Regions from separate parts of the Stenotrophomonas sp. X genome, predicted to be linked through region 2. Evidence: predicted binding sites of a transcription regulator. Region 2 holds the regulator's gene; the other holds the start of a gene.
The links. Region 2 encodes FliA, which starts transcription of late flagellar genes. Its sites were predicted from a motif close to TAAAGTTTNNCNNNCNNNGGCCGATAA; they were not measured.
Positions count from the first base shown of each region.

Region 1: a site for FliA is predicted at 4,114-4,140, ahead of ACZ75I_RS11795 (methyl-accepting chemotaxis protein). Genes of this name have one in related genera too.

Region 1 covers NZ_CM146756.1:2,544,683-2,551,997, reverse strand. The annotation lists gene ACZ75I_RS11815 (PAS domain S-box protein) at 1-2,090, shown strand, start outside; gene ACZ75I_RS11810 (hypothetical protein) at 2,153-2,455, shown strand; gene ACZ75I_RS11805 (putative quinol monooxygenase) at 2,397-2,687, opposite strand; gene ACZ75I_RS11800 (DUF5694 domain-containing protein) at 2,749-3,837, opposite strand; gene ACZ75I_RS11795 (methyl-accepting chemotaxis protein) at 4,372-6,198, shown strand; partial or broken gene ACZ75I_RS11790 (hypothetical protein) at 6,109-6,396, opposite strand; tRNA gene ACZ75I_RS11785 (tRNA-Leu) at 6,666-6,751, opposite strand; gene ACZ75I_RS11780 (response regulator) at 6,884-7,264, shown strand.
Region 2 covers NZ_CM146756.1:2,002,882-2,010,196, forward strand. The annotation lists gene motD (flagellar motor protein MotD) at 1-34, opposite strand, end outside; gene ACZ75I_RS09180 (flagellar motor protein) at 36-776, opposite strand; gene ACZ75I_RS09185 (chemotaxis protein CheA) at 867-2,726, opposite strand; gene ACZ75I_RS09190 (protein phosphatase CheZ) at 2,729-3,334, opposite strand; gene cheY (chemotaxis response regulator CheY) at 3,334-3,726, opposite strand; gene ACZ75I_RS09200 (RNA polymerase sigma factor FliA) at 3,784-4,527, opposite strand; gene ACZ75I_RS09205 (MinD/ParA family ATP-binding protein) at 4,524-5,411, opposite strand; gene flhF (flagellar biosynthesis protein FlhF) at 5,398-7,026, opposite strand; gene flhA (flagellar biosynthesis protein FlhA) at 7,172-7,315, opposite strand, start outside.

The DNA of each region.
Region 1 (7,315 bases), 540 kb from region 2:
CCGCGGGAACCTGGGAATGGAACGTGCAGACCGGCGAGATGCGGGTCAATGCGCGCTGGGCCGAGATCGTCGGTTACCGCCTGGAAGAGCTGGAACCCATCTGCCAGAAGACGTTCCTGAGGCTGGTCCATCCCGATGACATTGCGTTGTCCGATGCCGCGCTGGACGACCATTTCCAAGGGCGCAGCGACAACTACGCCTGCCTGCTGCGCATGCGCCACAGGAACGGCCAGTGGATCTGGATCCAGGACCGTGGCCGCGTCTTTGAATGGGACGGGCAGGGCAAGCCGCTGTGGATGGCCGGTGCCCATGCCGACGTCACCGAGCTGCAGCAGGCGAGGCAGGACGCGGCCGAAACCCGCCAACGTCTGCAGGCCGTGGTCGATGCGTCCGATGAGGTAGCGGTGATCGCCACCGGTACCGATGGCACCATCACCCTGTTCAACACGGGTGCGGAGCGCCTGCTGGGCTACAGCGCAGCGGAGGTGGTCGGCCAGCGCCGGCTCGATGCGTTCCACGATCCGGAGGAACTGAAAGCCTGGCTGGAGCCGCTGGCCGATGCCGAGGGCAACCTTCCCGACGTGTTCGAAGCGCTCAGTGCTCGCGCTGACGGGCAGACCTACTCGCGGCAGTGGACGTTGCTGCGCAAGGAGGGCCTGCCACGCCAGGTGCGCCTGTCGATCAGCCGCATGGAAGGTGCCGATGGCGCACGCATCGGCTACGTCGGCATGGCCATCGACATCACCGAAATCCTGCAGGCACGGGCCGAGGCGCGGCTGTCGGCGGAGAAGTTCGCCGGTGCATTCACGTCGGCGGCGCTGGGCATGGCGCTGGTGTCGCTGGAAGGGCGTTGGCTGGACGTCAATGATGCGCTGTGCCGGATCCTGGGTTACCCGCGCGAAGAGCTGCTGCAGGTCGATTTCCAGCGCCTGACCCATCCCGATGACCTGCAGACCGACCTGGCCCTGGTGCAGGACCTGCTGGCCGGACGGCGCAGCCATTACCACCTTGAAAAGCGCTATCTCGACCGCGACGGTCGCATCATCTGGGCGCGGCTGTCGGTGTCGCTGGTGCGCAGCGAGCATGGCCAGCCGCTGCACTTCGTGTCGCAGATCCAGGACATCACCGCCCAGCGCAGCAGTGAGCAACGCCTGTTCGAGAGCGAACAGCGCAGCCGCATCACCCTGGATGCGGTGGCCGACCTGGTGCTCAGCGTCAACCTTGACGGCCGCATCGACTATGCCAACGCGGCCGCGGTACGCACCCTGGCCGGTGATGGCGCGCTGTCGCTGGCCGGGCACAGGGTGCAGGACGTGCTGGCGCTGACCACCGAGTACGCGCCCGGCTCGGTACTGGATGTGTCGGTACTGCTGGACCCGGAGAGCAACGCGGTGGACCTGCACGCCGACCTGCTGCTGCGCCTGGGCACGGCAACGGTGCCGGTGGACCTGACGCGGGCCTGGCTGCGCGATGACGAGGGCCATGTGCGCGGCGCGGTGTGGGTGTTGCGCGACGACACCCAGCAGCGGGCGCGGCAGCGCGAAGCCCGCCACCTGGCCGAGATCGATCCACTCACCGAACTGAGCAACCGCCGCGGTTTCGAGGTGCACTTGCAGCAGGCGATCACCCGCGTCGAGCGCACCGGGCAGGCCGCCTCGCTGATGTACATCGATCTGGACCGCTTCAAGCCGGTCAACGACACCTGGGGCCACCTGGCCGGCGATGCCGTGCTGTGGGCGGTGGCCAGTGTGCTGCGACATGGTGTGCGTGATTCGGACGTGGTGGCGCGGCTGGGCGGCGACGAGTTTGCGGTGATCCTGTCCGGGTGTACGCCGCGTCGTGCCGCACGGATCGGTGGTGAACTCCTGCAGACCCTGTCAGCGCTGTCCATTCCGTGGGATCAGCATCGGCTACGGGTCGGTGCCAGCATCGGCATCGCGCCCCTGGCGGCGGGCATGAGCGTGGACCAGGCAGTGGCCGCTGCCGATGCACAGTGCTACCGGGCCAAGGCGCTGGGGCGCAACAACGTGCAGGTGCAGGGCGAGCTGTCGGAGCTTCCAGGCGACGATGCCGATGCCGCCCAGGACTGATCTCAGCCTGTGAGAGGACGCGCGCGAATACTGCGCGCATCTCCACTCAAGCAGGTGAACCCATGAATGCCTGGAACCCGGTTGCGGTACGTATGTTCATTCCGGCCCTGATCGGCTGGTGCCTGGCGCTGGCCACCTGCCTGCGCGCCGAACAGCTGCGCGGCGACCCGCACGCGCAGGCGTTGTTGCCCGTGCTGCAGCAAGGCGCGGTCGCGCTGCTGGTCCTGAGCCTGGCCTGCACGGTTGCGGCCTGCGTGTTGCTGTGGCGGCATGGCCGCGGCGACGGCGGGCGTCTCGCTTCCGGCACTACACCCGTGCCGCGTCCATCAGCAGGACCCGGCACGGTGCGCGCTGGAACGCGTTGATCTGAGGCACCAGACGCTGGAAGTGCTCGCTGGCGCAATGGATATCCAGAGCGTCGCGGTCCGGCCATTGCTCGATGAAGACGAAATGCCCGGGGTCCTTCTGGTCGACGAACAGTTCATAGCCGAGGCAGAGCGGTTCTCGCCGCGTGCATGCGACCAGCTCGCGGTACAGGGGAAGCACGGTGTCCACCGCATCGGGATGGATGAAATCCTCGGCGATCACTTTCAGCATGTCGGCACCTGCAGACGGGCCTTGCAGGATAGTGCCAGCGCATGGCCGGCACCTATCCTGGTCAACGCAATACTGCGTCCGTACTGACCAGCTGCACGTCGTGCATCTGATTGAGGTAGGCCTCGTAGTAGCCCTTGTGCGAGGCACCGACGATGGCCAGCATTCGGCTGCCAGGGTGCAGGCCCAGCACGTCGCGGACGTTGGCGACCATGCGCAGGTTGCGGGTTTCCCAGTAACCGACATACATCCGGCCGAACGCCTTGGAGGACGGCTCGACGAGCGTCGCGCCGAAGTCGCTCTGGTACGCTGCCATCGCTGCCGCGGGGCTGTTGTAATCCCGATACAGCGCCATGACGCCGCCGGGCTTGTCCAGATTGGCCACGAGGCGTTCATCGGCCTCCCGTCGCGCCCGCAAGTGCGTATTGTTCCAGGCACCGGTGATGGCTGCACTGGCCGCCGCCTCATCCTCGGCCGGTGTGGGAGAATCGGCCGTGTGGTCGTCCACGGCCCACAGCCGTTCATGCCTGAGGCGGGCGGCAACTACGGCGGCGATCAGGCTGGTTTCATTGCGGCGGACCAGGCCTTTGCCGAGGATCTCGACCAGGGCCGGCGTCAGCCCATCGCCGGCTTTGCGCTCGGACGCAGGCAGGCGCAGCCATTGCACCTGCGCCGAGCCGCGTTCGCCCGCTGCCAGGAACAATGCTGCAAGCCGACGACGCTGGGCGGGCGTCGGCTCGTCCGGCCAGGTCGCAAGCAGGCGCTCGGCCTGGGCGTTCGCTGCGGGCACGTCCAGGCCGGTGGCAGCCTGCGCAGCGGTGGTGTCGAAGCAGTAGGTGGCCACGCTCTCCGCATAGCGTGCCGGGTAGCGACGCATGGAATCGCACTGGAGGCCGGACAGGTCTTCGGTGGCGATCAGCTCGGGCTTCCAGGCAACCAGTCGCTGCAGCAACGGTTCAAGCAAGGCGGGCTGGAACGACTTGGGCAGGCCGGACAGGTGGGCGGTGCCCAGTACCAGCACCTCGTTCGGTCGCCCGACAGGCGGCCCCTTCAGCTGGTCCGGCTGAAAGGCGGGCCGATAGGTGGCATCTGCAGCGAGGGCGCCGGTACTGCACAGGCCCAGGATCAGGAAGCTGGCCAAGCGTGGGAACATGCGATCTCCGTGTCAGTGCGCGTCCTGCGGTTCGCTGCATGCTGGCCATTTTCACCTGCCATGGAATCGCCCGTTGGTCATGCAAACCTTTTGGGACTTGAACTGCATCGGCGTGCCGGGCAAGGCTATGCCCAGTGACGGCGGCAACGCGCGACATGTTCCGTGACGACACCCGGTGTCCCCACCGAGCGTGAGCAGAATGTGAAGTACATCGCGATTGTCTACCGCGTCCCTGCAGCCGCATCTGAAGTTGCGACGGACGTCGCGTAATCCGGCTAAAGCCACTGATCGCCTCGCCGATACTCCCTCTGGATCCCGCTCCAGTCACCCGCCGCAGGACCCCAGGCCGTCCCCGATGGGCGGCCCGCGCTGTGTGTTCCGCCGCTCCCAGATGCCGATCGCACCCGCAGCAGACGTTCGTGGCAGTCGCTCGAGAGGTGCCGGTTGGCACCTGTAGTCCCTGGCACCTGAAGTTGCCGCCGGGCATCCCGCCCGTCGGGTCGCAACCGCTTACCGGACACCGAGGATCAGACAATGCTCATTCCAGGCTTCACGGCGGGCGCGCAGGCGCCGGCCGAGCTGTATACGCGTTGGTCGCCGTGGCGTGCCCTGCTGGGCGCGCTGGCTCCCCAGCACCGCACCGGCGCCGAGGCCGTGTCCGACGGCCGTGCCGAGCTGGAAGCCCAGGTCGCGGCGCTGCACCGGGTCCAGGCGGTCATCGAGTTCGCCCTCGATGGCACCATCCTGCAGGCCAATGACAACTTCCTGCAGGCGATGGGCTACCGGCTGGAGGAGATCCAGGGAAAGCATCATTCCCTGTTCGTCGATCCCGAGCAGGCGCGCAGCGCCGAGTACCGCGACTTCTGGACGCGGCTGGGGCGTGGCGAATATGACGCTGGCCAGTACCGGCGCTTCGGCAAGGGCCAGCGCGAGATCTGGATCCAGGCCTCGTACAACCCGGTGCTGGACCGGCAGGGGCGGCCTTACAAGGTGGTCAAGTTCGCCACCGACATCACCGCGCAGAAGCTGCAGGCGGCCGACTCGGCCGGGCAGCTGGCGGCGATCGACAAGTCGCAGGCGGTGATCGAGTTCGGCATGGACGGCCGCATCCTTTCGGCCAACGACAACTTCCTGGCCGCCACCGGCTACAGCCTGGACGACGTGCGTGGCCAGCACCACTCGCTGTTCGTCGAGCCCGAGTATCGTGGCAGTGCCGAGTATCGGCAGTTCTGGGAGAAGCTGGGCCGTGGCGAATACGATGCCGGCCAGTACCGGCGCCTCGGCAAGGGCGGGCGCGAGGTCTGGATCCAGGCGTCCTACAACCCGATCCTGGATCTCAATGGAAAGCCGTTCAAGGTCGTCAAGTACGCCACCGACATCACCGCGCAGGTGCATGAGAACCAGGCCATGCAGCGCGCCGTGGCGCAGACCCGTGAAGTGGTGGCGGCCGCCAAGGAGGGCGACCTGACCCGGCGCGTGGCCACCGCCGACAAGCACGGGCCGATCGCCGAGCTGTGCGAAGGCGTGAATTCGCTGGTCGAGGCGATGGCTGCGATCATCGGCCAGATCAAGTTCGCCGCCGACACCATCGCCGTCGGTGCCACCGAGATCGCGCAGGGCAACAGCGATCTGTCGCAGCGCACCGAGCAGCAGGCAGCGTCGCTGGAGGAGACCGCCGTGTCGATGAAGGGCCTGGCCGAGACCGTGCAGCGCACTGCGAGCAACGCACGGCAGGCCAGTCAGCTGGCCGGTGGCGCCGCCGATGTCGCTGCGCGTGGCGGCAACGTGGTGCACGAAGTGGTCGAGACCATGGCGGTGATCAACGCATCCTCGCGGCGTATCGTCGACATCATCGGCGTGATCGACGGCATCGCTTTCCAGACCAACATCCTTGCGCTGAACGCGGCGGTGGAGGCGGCGCGTGCGGGCGAACACGGGCGTGGCTTCGCCGTGGTCGCCACCGAGATCCGCGAACTGTCGCAGCGCTCGGCCAGTGCCGCCAAGGAGATCAAGCAGCTGATCGATGCGTCGGTGGCCAATGTCGGCGCCGGCACCGCGCAGGTCGAGAGCGCCGGCCGCACCATGGACGAGATCGTGCTCAACGTGCGCCGGGTCAGTGACCTGATGTCCGAGATCAGCACGGCCGCACAGCAGCAGAGCGACGACATCCAGCAGATGAACCACGCTGTCGATCTGATCGACCAGGGCACCCAGCAGAACGCTGCGCTGGTCGAGGAAGCCTCGGCCGCAGCGCGCAGCATGGAGGAGCAGTCAGCGCAGCTTCTGCAGACCGTGGCCAGCTTCCGCGTGCAGGGTGGGGCGGGGCACCTGCATGGCGCGGCGGTGCTGCGCGCGGTCTAGGCCCGGCGGTCGGAGTGCTGTTCCCCGGCCTTGTGGGTCGGGCTGCTTATGCGCGGCCTGCCAGGCTACGCCGATGCTGATGGTCACATGGGCCTCAGCGGCGGGCAGGGCGGCGATGAATTCCTCGCCGCCGTCGCGGGCCAGCAGGTCATCACCGCGTTGCGGGCAGCCGTCGAGGATCGCGGCGACCGCCTGCAGGTTGTTGGCGTCCCAGCGCCCGGCGCTGATCGGATGCGTCAGGCAGATGGCGGGCGATCTGCAGCGCCATCGCCCGTTCGGAAACGTGGCCCCAGCTGGTGTGCTCGATCACGCCCGGCAGCGAGAAGTAGTGGGACCGGGCGACGGCGTCGGACGCCCGCAGGAGGGGCAATCGCGCGGGCGGGGCATGCTGGGGCATCTTCGCCAGTGTCGGCGCTCTGGCCCGGGAAAAGCAAAAGGCCAGATCATGGACCTGGCCTTTGATGCTGTGGTGCCGGTGAAAGGACTCGAACCTTCATGGGGTCACCCCCGGCTGATTTTGAGTCAGCTGCGTATACCATTCCGCCACACCGGCAGGCAGCGTACGAGTGTAACCGAGGTCGGCAGGCGATGCATAGTGGGAGGGCCTATGAGGGCGGTTCCTGTCGGCATTGGCCCCTTGATAGCTATACTCCCAGCGTGCAATTGCCTCCAGGAGCGGTAGCCGATGACAGTGTTGCAGGACCTGAGGGTGCTGGTGGTCGAGAACGACGAAATGAGCGCGGCCCTGCTGCAGATGCAGCTGGTGCATGCCGGTGCGGTCGTGGTTGGCCTCGCAGCGAGTGTGTCCGAGGCCCTGCGGCTGCTGGAGCAAAGCACTCCTGACGTGGCCCTGCTGGATTACCGCCTGGCCCGCAACGAGACCAGTGAGCCGGTGGCTGCAGCGCTTTCGGCGCGTGGCATTCCGTTCGTGCTGGCCACCGGGATGCTGGCCGAGCAGCTGCCGGCGCCGATGTTGGCCGGCCTGCTGCTGGTCAAGCCCTACCTGTCGGCTGATCTGTCACGCGCGCTGGCGCGTGCGGTGGGCCGCTCCAGCGTCAAGGCCTGAGCCGTCCGCCACGGACCGGCAGGGGGATACTGCCGACGGCTGAATGCTCGC
Region 2 (7,315 bases):
TGGCGTGCTCTTCGTGGTGCTTGCGGCGGGCCATGTCAGTGCAGGAAGCCGGAGAGGTTGGTTTCGATGTTGCGCGGGTTCTCGCCCTGGGCGATCGAGATCAGGCCTTCGATGACCATTTCGCGGTCGCGCGTGTTGTGCGAGATCACACTCTTGAGCTTGGCGGCGATCGGCAGGAACAGCAGGTTGGCCGAAGCGATGCCGTAGATGGTGGCGGTGAACGCGGCGGCGATGCCGTGGCCGAGCTTGCTCGGGTCGGCCAGGTTCTTCATCACTGCGATCAGGCCCAGCACGGCACCGATGATGCCCAGCGTCGGTGCATAGATGCCCATTGCTTCGAACACCTTGGCGCCGGCCTGGTCCTGGTGCTCCTGGCTGCCCAGTTCGATTTCCAGCATGTGCCGCATCGATTCGGGCTCGACGCCGTCCACCAGCAGCTGCAGGCCCTTGCGCAGGAACGGGTCCTGCTGTGCTTCCACCTGCGATTCCAGGCCAAGCAGGCCCTGGCGGCGGGCGATGTTGCTCCACTCGACGATCTGCTGGATCAGCTCGCGGCGGTCGCTGTGCGGTGGACGCACGACCCAGCGCACGATGCTGAACGCATGCTTGAACACCGCCGGCGAGGTGTGCAGCAGGATCGCAGCGACGGTGCCGACGATGACGATCACGAACGCCGCAGGCGACCACAGCGACGCCAGGCCGGCGCCCTTGAGGATGCTGCCGCCGACCAGCGAGGCCAGGGCGAGAAAGAGTCCAATGAGGCTGAGTCTATCCATGGATCCGGTATCGGCTTGTATGAATGGGACTTGAGACACCGGTACGGGCTACTGGTGCGACTTCACGGTTTTACGGGTTCAGCAAGTGGGTCAGTCGTGCGGGCTGCGCAGGCCGTCCACATCCAGGATCAGCGCCATGCGACCATCGCCGATCAGGGTTGCACCGGCGTAACCGCGCAGGCCGCGCAGGGCCTTCGGCAATGGCTTGATGACCACTTCCTCGCGCCCGCGGACCTGGTCCACGACCAGGCCGAAGCGCGCTTCACCGGCCTGCAGCACGACGATGGTCAGCAGGGTCGACGTGGCGGGCGTCACATCCAGCCACTGGCGCAGATCGACCAGCGGCAGCGTATGCGAACGACGGTCGAGCACGGCGCGGCCATCGAACCAGCCCAGCGAGGTGCGCGGCGCGTGCAGCACTTCCATCACGCGCGCCAGCGGCAGTGCATAGACGTCCTCGCCGGCCTGCACCAGCAGGGTCGGCAGGATCGCCAGGGTGAGCGGCACGCGGATCAGGAAGCGGCTGCCACGGCCCAGCTCGGACTGGATCTGGATCTGGCCACTCAGTTCGCGGATGCGCGACTGCACCACATCCATGCCAACGCCACGGCCGGAGATATCCGTGACCTGCTGCTTGGTCGAGAAGCCAGGCAGGAACACCAGGTGCAGGCACTCCTCGCTGCTCAGGCGGGCGGCAGCTTCCGGATCGATCAGGCCCTTCTCACGCGCCTTCGCGCGCAGCTTCTCCGGATCGATGCCGGCACCGTCGTCCTGCACTTCAATGCTGACGTAGTCGCCTTCCTGCTGGGCCGACAGGCGTACATGGCCCATCCGCGGCTTGCCCTGTGCTTCGCGCAGATCGGGCATTTCCACGCCATGGTCGATGGCGTTGCGGACCAGGTGCACCAGCGGGTCGGCCAGCGCTTCGACCAGGTTGCGGTCGAGCTCGGTCTCGGCGCCGATCAGCTCCAGGTCCACTTCCTTCTTCAGCGAGCGGGCAACGTCTCGGGCGACCTTGGGGAAGCGCGAGAAGACCTTGCCCACCGGCTGCATGCGGGTACGCATCACCGCCGACTGCAGGCGCGCGGTGGCGATGTCCAGGGTCGACACGGCGCGGTCCAGTTCCTCGTCGCGCAGGCGCGCACGCAGGGTCTTGAGCCGGTTGCGTGACAGCACCAGTTCGCCGATCAGATTGACAATCGCGTCCAGGCGCTTGGTGTCCACGCGCACGGTATGTTCGGCTTCGGCCAGCGGCTTGGCGGCCGGCTTGGTCGCCGCTGCAGTTGCCGGTGCGGCCGGTGCGGCCAGTGGGCGTGGTGCCGCGATCGGTGCGGGCGCTACCGCAGCGATGGGCTTGGCGCCGGGTGCGGCGCCACCGTGCAGCTGGTCGAGCAGGGCTTCGAACTCGTCTTCGCTGATCAGGCCGTCGTCAGCCTTCTTTGCCGGCGCGACCGCAGTCGGCGCGTTACCACCGTGCAGCTGGTCGAGCAGGGCCTCGAATTCGTCGTCGGTGATCAGGTCGCCGCTACCGGCCGCCGCTACGGCGGTCGGGGCGGCCGGCGCGGTGGCGCCTCCGTGCATGTCGAACTGGGCGATCAGCTCCGGCGGCGCATAGCCCGGCTCGGTGCCGGAGGAAACTGCATCCAGCATCGCTTGCAGGTAGTCCAGCGATTGCTGGGCGGCATCGAAGTGATGGGCCTGCAGCACGGCCTGGCCCGCGCGCGCGATGCCCAGCGCTTCTTCGGCGGCGTGGCACAACTCGACCATGGCGGTGACGCCGAGGAAGCCGGCGCCGCCCTTGAGCGTGTGGTAGCCCCGGAACACCGCGTTGAGCTGCTCGGTGTCCTGTGGTGCCTGCTCCAGCGACACCAGCTGTTCGCCCAGGCGATCCAGGATTTCCTGCGCCTCGATGATGAAATCGGCAGTGATGTCGTCGGATACCGCGCTCATGCTTACAGCCCCAGGTCCGACAGCAGGTCGTCGGCGTCGTTCTGCGAGACCGCGTGGCGGTCCAGTCCCTTCAGTGCCGGCCCGGCCAGTTCCGGATCGGTGCGATGCTGTTCCGGCGGCAGGCCGAGCGCGCCGAAGCCCTCGTGCACGCGGCGGACGATGCCGACCACGCGACGGATGATCTGCCCGGTCAGGTCCTGGTAGCTCTGGGTCAGGGCGATCTCGGTGAGGTTGTGGCGGATGCGCTCGAGCTGCGCATCCTGGCCCGGCTGCAGGCCTTCGGCGCGCAGCTGTTCGGTCAGGCTGCGGCATTCCTCGGCCAGGTCCAGGGTGCGGTGCGTCGCCTGTTCGGTCATCGCCACCACGTGGTCCAGGCGTGCGCAGGCATCGTCCAGTTCGCCGGCCTCGCTGGGTACGGTCGGCAGTTCACCCAGGGCCTGCCCGAGCTCGCGGGCCAGCCGCGAGAGGCCGCTCATCATCGGCTGCGTGCGCAGCGCGACCAGCCCGTCGATGCGTTGCCGCCAGGCGGTTTCGTCACCGGACTCCAGTGCGTCCAGTGCTTCCTGCAGGCGCAGGGCGAGGGCATTCTTGTCGACCGTGGTGTCCATCAGGCGCTGGCCGCCAGGCGTTCGAAGATCTTGCCGAGCTTCTCTTCCAGCGTCTGCGCGGTGAACGGCTTGATGATGTAGCCGTTCACGCCGTTCTGGGCCGCTTCGATGATCTGCTCGCGCTTGGCTTCGGCGGTGACCATCAGCACCGGCAGGGTCTTCAGCTTGGCATCGGCACGGATCGCCTTGAGCAGCTCGATGCCGGTCATGACCGGCATGTTCCAGTCGGTGACCACGAAATCGAACGGCTGGCTCTGCAGCAGCGACAGCGCGGCATGCCCGTCCTCGGCTTCGGCGGTGTTGGTGAAGCCCAGATCGCCCAGCAGGTTCTTGACGATGCGACGCATGGTCGAGAAGTCGTCGACGATCAGGATGCGCATGTTCTTGTTCAAAGCAGAGTTCCTTTGTTGTTCATTCCGGGCGGCCGGGGGCAGCTGCCTCGGGGATGTTCATTCTTCGAGGCCGGCGTCGACGGCCTCGAATACCTTCAGCCGGCCGCGCAGGCGCAGCACGGCCTGGCCGTGGATCTGGCAGACCCGCGACTCGCTCACGCCGAGCACCGCGCCGATCTCCTTCAGGTTGAGTTCCTGCTCGTAGTAGAGCGAGAGCACCAGCTGTTCGCGCTCGGGCAGATGGCCGATGGCCTTGCCCAGCTCGCGGCCGAACTCGCTGCGCTCCAGTACCTGCTGCGGGGTCGGGCTACCCTGGGCGACCGTGTCCAGCTCGCCCTGGTCCTCGATGCGCGACTCCAGGCTCAGCACCTGGCCACGCGCGGCGTCTTCCATCAGGCGCAGGTACTCGGGCAGTGGCATCTCCATCGCGGCGGCCACTTCGGTGGCGCTGGCGGCTCGGCCGCTGCTCTGTTCCAGGCGGCGGATGGTGGCCGCAGCATCGCGTGCACGGCGGTGCACCGAGCGCGGCACCCAGTCGCCACGGCGGATCTCGTCGATCATCGAGCCACGGATACGGATCGAGGCATAGGTCTCGAACGAGGCGCCCTGGTCGGCGTCGTAGCTGCGCGACGCCTCGATCAGGCCCATCATGCCCGCCTGGATCAGGTCGTCGACTTCGACGCTGGCCGGCAGGCGCGCGGCCAGATGGTGGGCGATGCGCCGCACCAGGTCCGAGTGCTGGGCGATGACGTCGTTGGCCGCCGAGCGCTGGACTTCCCTGTACTGGGCCGCGCCTTTCATGCCGCCACCCCGCGCTGCTTGAGGATGCGTTCGAGGAAGAACTCGACGCCGCCGCGTGGTTCGGTCGGCGCCTGCCAGCGGGCCGTGCGGCGCGCGATCTCGGTGATCGCCAGTGCGGACGGGCTGGACGGGTAGGCCTTCACCACCGGCTGCTGGCGCTGCACCGACAGGCGCAGCCAGTCATCCTGCGGCACGCAGCCCAGGTAGTTCAGCGAGACATCGGCGAGGAACTTCTCGCAGACGCGGGTCAGCTTCTCGTACAGTACGCGGCCCTCGTTGGGATCGCGCACCATGTTGGCCACCACCTGGACGCGGTCCACGCCACGTTCGCGCGAGAGCACCTTGATCAGCGCGTAGGCGTCGGTGATCGACGCCGGCTCGTCACAGACCACCACCACGGTGTCCTGCGCGGCCTGGCAGAAGGTCAGCACGCCGTCGGTGATGCCTGCGGCGGTGTCCACCACCATGATGTCCAGCTCGCGTTCCAGCTCGGAGAACACGTTGACCAGGCCGACGTGCTCGGCCGGGGCCAGCTCGGCCATGTGCCGGCGGCCGGACGCGGCCGGGACCACCAGCACGCCGTTCGGGCCTTCGACGATGACGTCGTCCAGCGAGCAGCGGCCGGCAACCAGGTCGGCCAGCGTATAGGTGGGGTTCAAGCCCAGGATCACGTCGATGTTGGCCAGGCCGAGGTCGGCGTCCAGCAGCAGCGTGCGCTTGCCCATGCCGGCCAGCGCCACGGCCAGGTTGGCCGACACGTTGGTCTTGCCCACGCCGCCCTTGCCGCCGGTCACGGCGATGGTGCGCACAGGGCCGAGCGGCTCGCTGCGGGTGGCCGACAGCGGGAAGGTCTTGGTCAGCTTGGCGTACTCACGCGACGGCATGGTTCAACTCCGGGTTGCAGGGCATATCGGCCGCTCGGCGCAAATCTTCAAGGCGAAGTACGAGATTGGCCGCACTGGCCCGGTGCAGGTCGTCCGGAACGTCCTGGCCGTCGGTCACCCAGGTGATCGGCAGGGCGTGGTCCACGGCCACCGACAGGGCGTTGCCGAAGCGGCCGGTTTCGTCCAGCTTGCTCAGCACCAGGCCCTGCAGGTTGGCGGCACCGAAGCGGCGGACCACCTCGTCCATGTCGCCGAAGCTGGTGTTGGCCGGCAGCACCAGCAGGGTGCGCACCTGGCGCGCGGCGCGCAGCCACTGCAGCTGGGCGGCCAGCGCGCGGTCGCGCGGGCCCAGTCCGGCGGTGTCGATCAGTACCAGCTTGTAGTCCTTCAGGCGTTCCAGCAGCTGGTCCAGGTCGGTGCCGCTGTTGGCCTCGTGCACGGCGATGCCGAGCTGCCGGCCGTAGCCATACAGCTGCTCGCGGGCGCCGATGCGGGTGGTGTCGGTGGTGACCAGAGCCACGTCACGCGGCGCGTGCTTCTCGGCGAACCGCGAGGCCAGCTTGGCGATGGTGGTGGTCTTGCCGGCGCCGGTCGGGCCCACCAGCGCGATCACGCCGCCTTCCTCCAGCGGGTCGACCGGGGCAATCGGCAGCTTGCGCGAGATCAGCCCCAGCATCAGGCCGCGGCCTCGGTGCGCCTCGGTCTCCAGCGGAATCTGCATGGCGACGTCGCGGGCCAGGCCAGCATCGAAGCCGTACTCGTCCATCAGGTCCAGCGCGGTGGCGCGCACCGGGCAGCCGCGCAGGCGCTCGTCGGTGAAGCGGTTCATTTCGCGCTCGATCACCTGGCGCATGCCGGCCACTTCCTGGCGCAGCTGGCGGATCTCGGCGTCGTCCTGGGCGACCACGGTCAGGACCGGGGCTGGGGCGAGCGTCGGCGTCGGCGCGGCTTCGACGGTGGCATCGGCCAACGCCGGTTCGCTGACGGCGACCTCCGGCTGCGTTTCAGACAGGGCTGCGGTCGGCAGCGGCGGCGGCTGCACCGCCGGCGCCACGCTTTCGTGATGTGCCTGGTGCGGCGGATCGATCTGGAAACGGGCGCGGTTGGCCGGCGCGACGACGGCCGGTGCCGGCGCCGGAGCAACGATGGCCTCGGCGAACGGGGCGAAGATCTGGTCCGGCAGTGCCGGTTCATTGACGGCGGCGCGTGCCAGCGTGGCGGCAAAGCCGGTGCTGCCGCGGGTCGGCACGATCTCGTCGGCGCTGTCGAGGGTGCGGCCGGTAGCGCCCACTGCTGCACGGGCGAGGGCGGCCACCGCCGAGGTGGTGGCGGCAACCGGTTCCGGTGCCGGGGTGCTGCTGCGGCGGCGGGTGACGGCGGCGATCACCGCGTCGGCGGCGGTGCGCGGCTTGGGTGCCGGCGGCGGTGCAACGTCACGGCGCGAGGCTTCCAGCGCACGCTGCACGGCGCTTTCATCATAGTTGGCGGCGGCAACGATCTCGATGCCTTCCTCGATCCGGCGGTTGGACAGGATCACGGCGTCAGGACCATGCTCCTTGCGCACCAGGTTCATGGCCGAGCGCATGTCGGCGGCGACGAATCGTTTGATTTTCATGCTGTGGTCACGAGGCGAAGACGGCGGGGTGGTGGTCGGGGAACTCGGGTGGTCGGTGGTCTGCACGGTGCGGGTTCCCCTTGGTGTCTGTCTGTTGCGTTGGTTCGAAAGTGGTGTCTGTTTTCTGGCGCATCGGCGGGCGGCGTCAGCTGATCGTTCCGACCAGCTTCAGGCGCTTGTCCTCCGGCACCTCGCTGTAGGCCAGGACCGACAGCGACGGAACGCTGTGGCGGACCAGGCGGGCCAGCGCGGCGCGCACCGGGCCAGGTACCAGCACGACCGCGGGCTC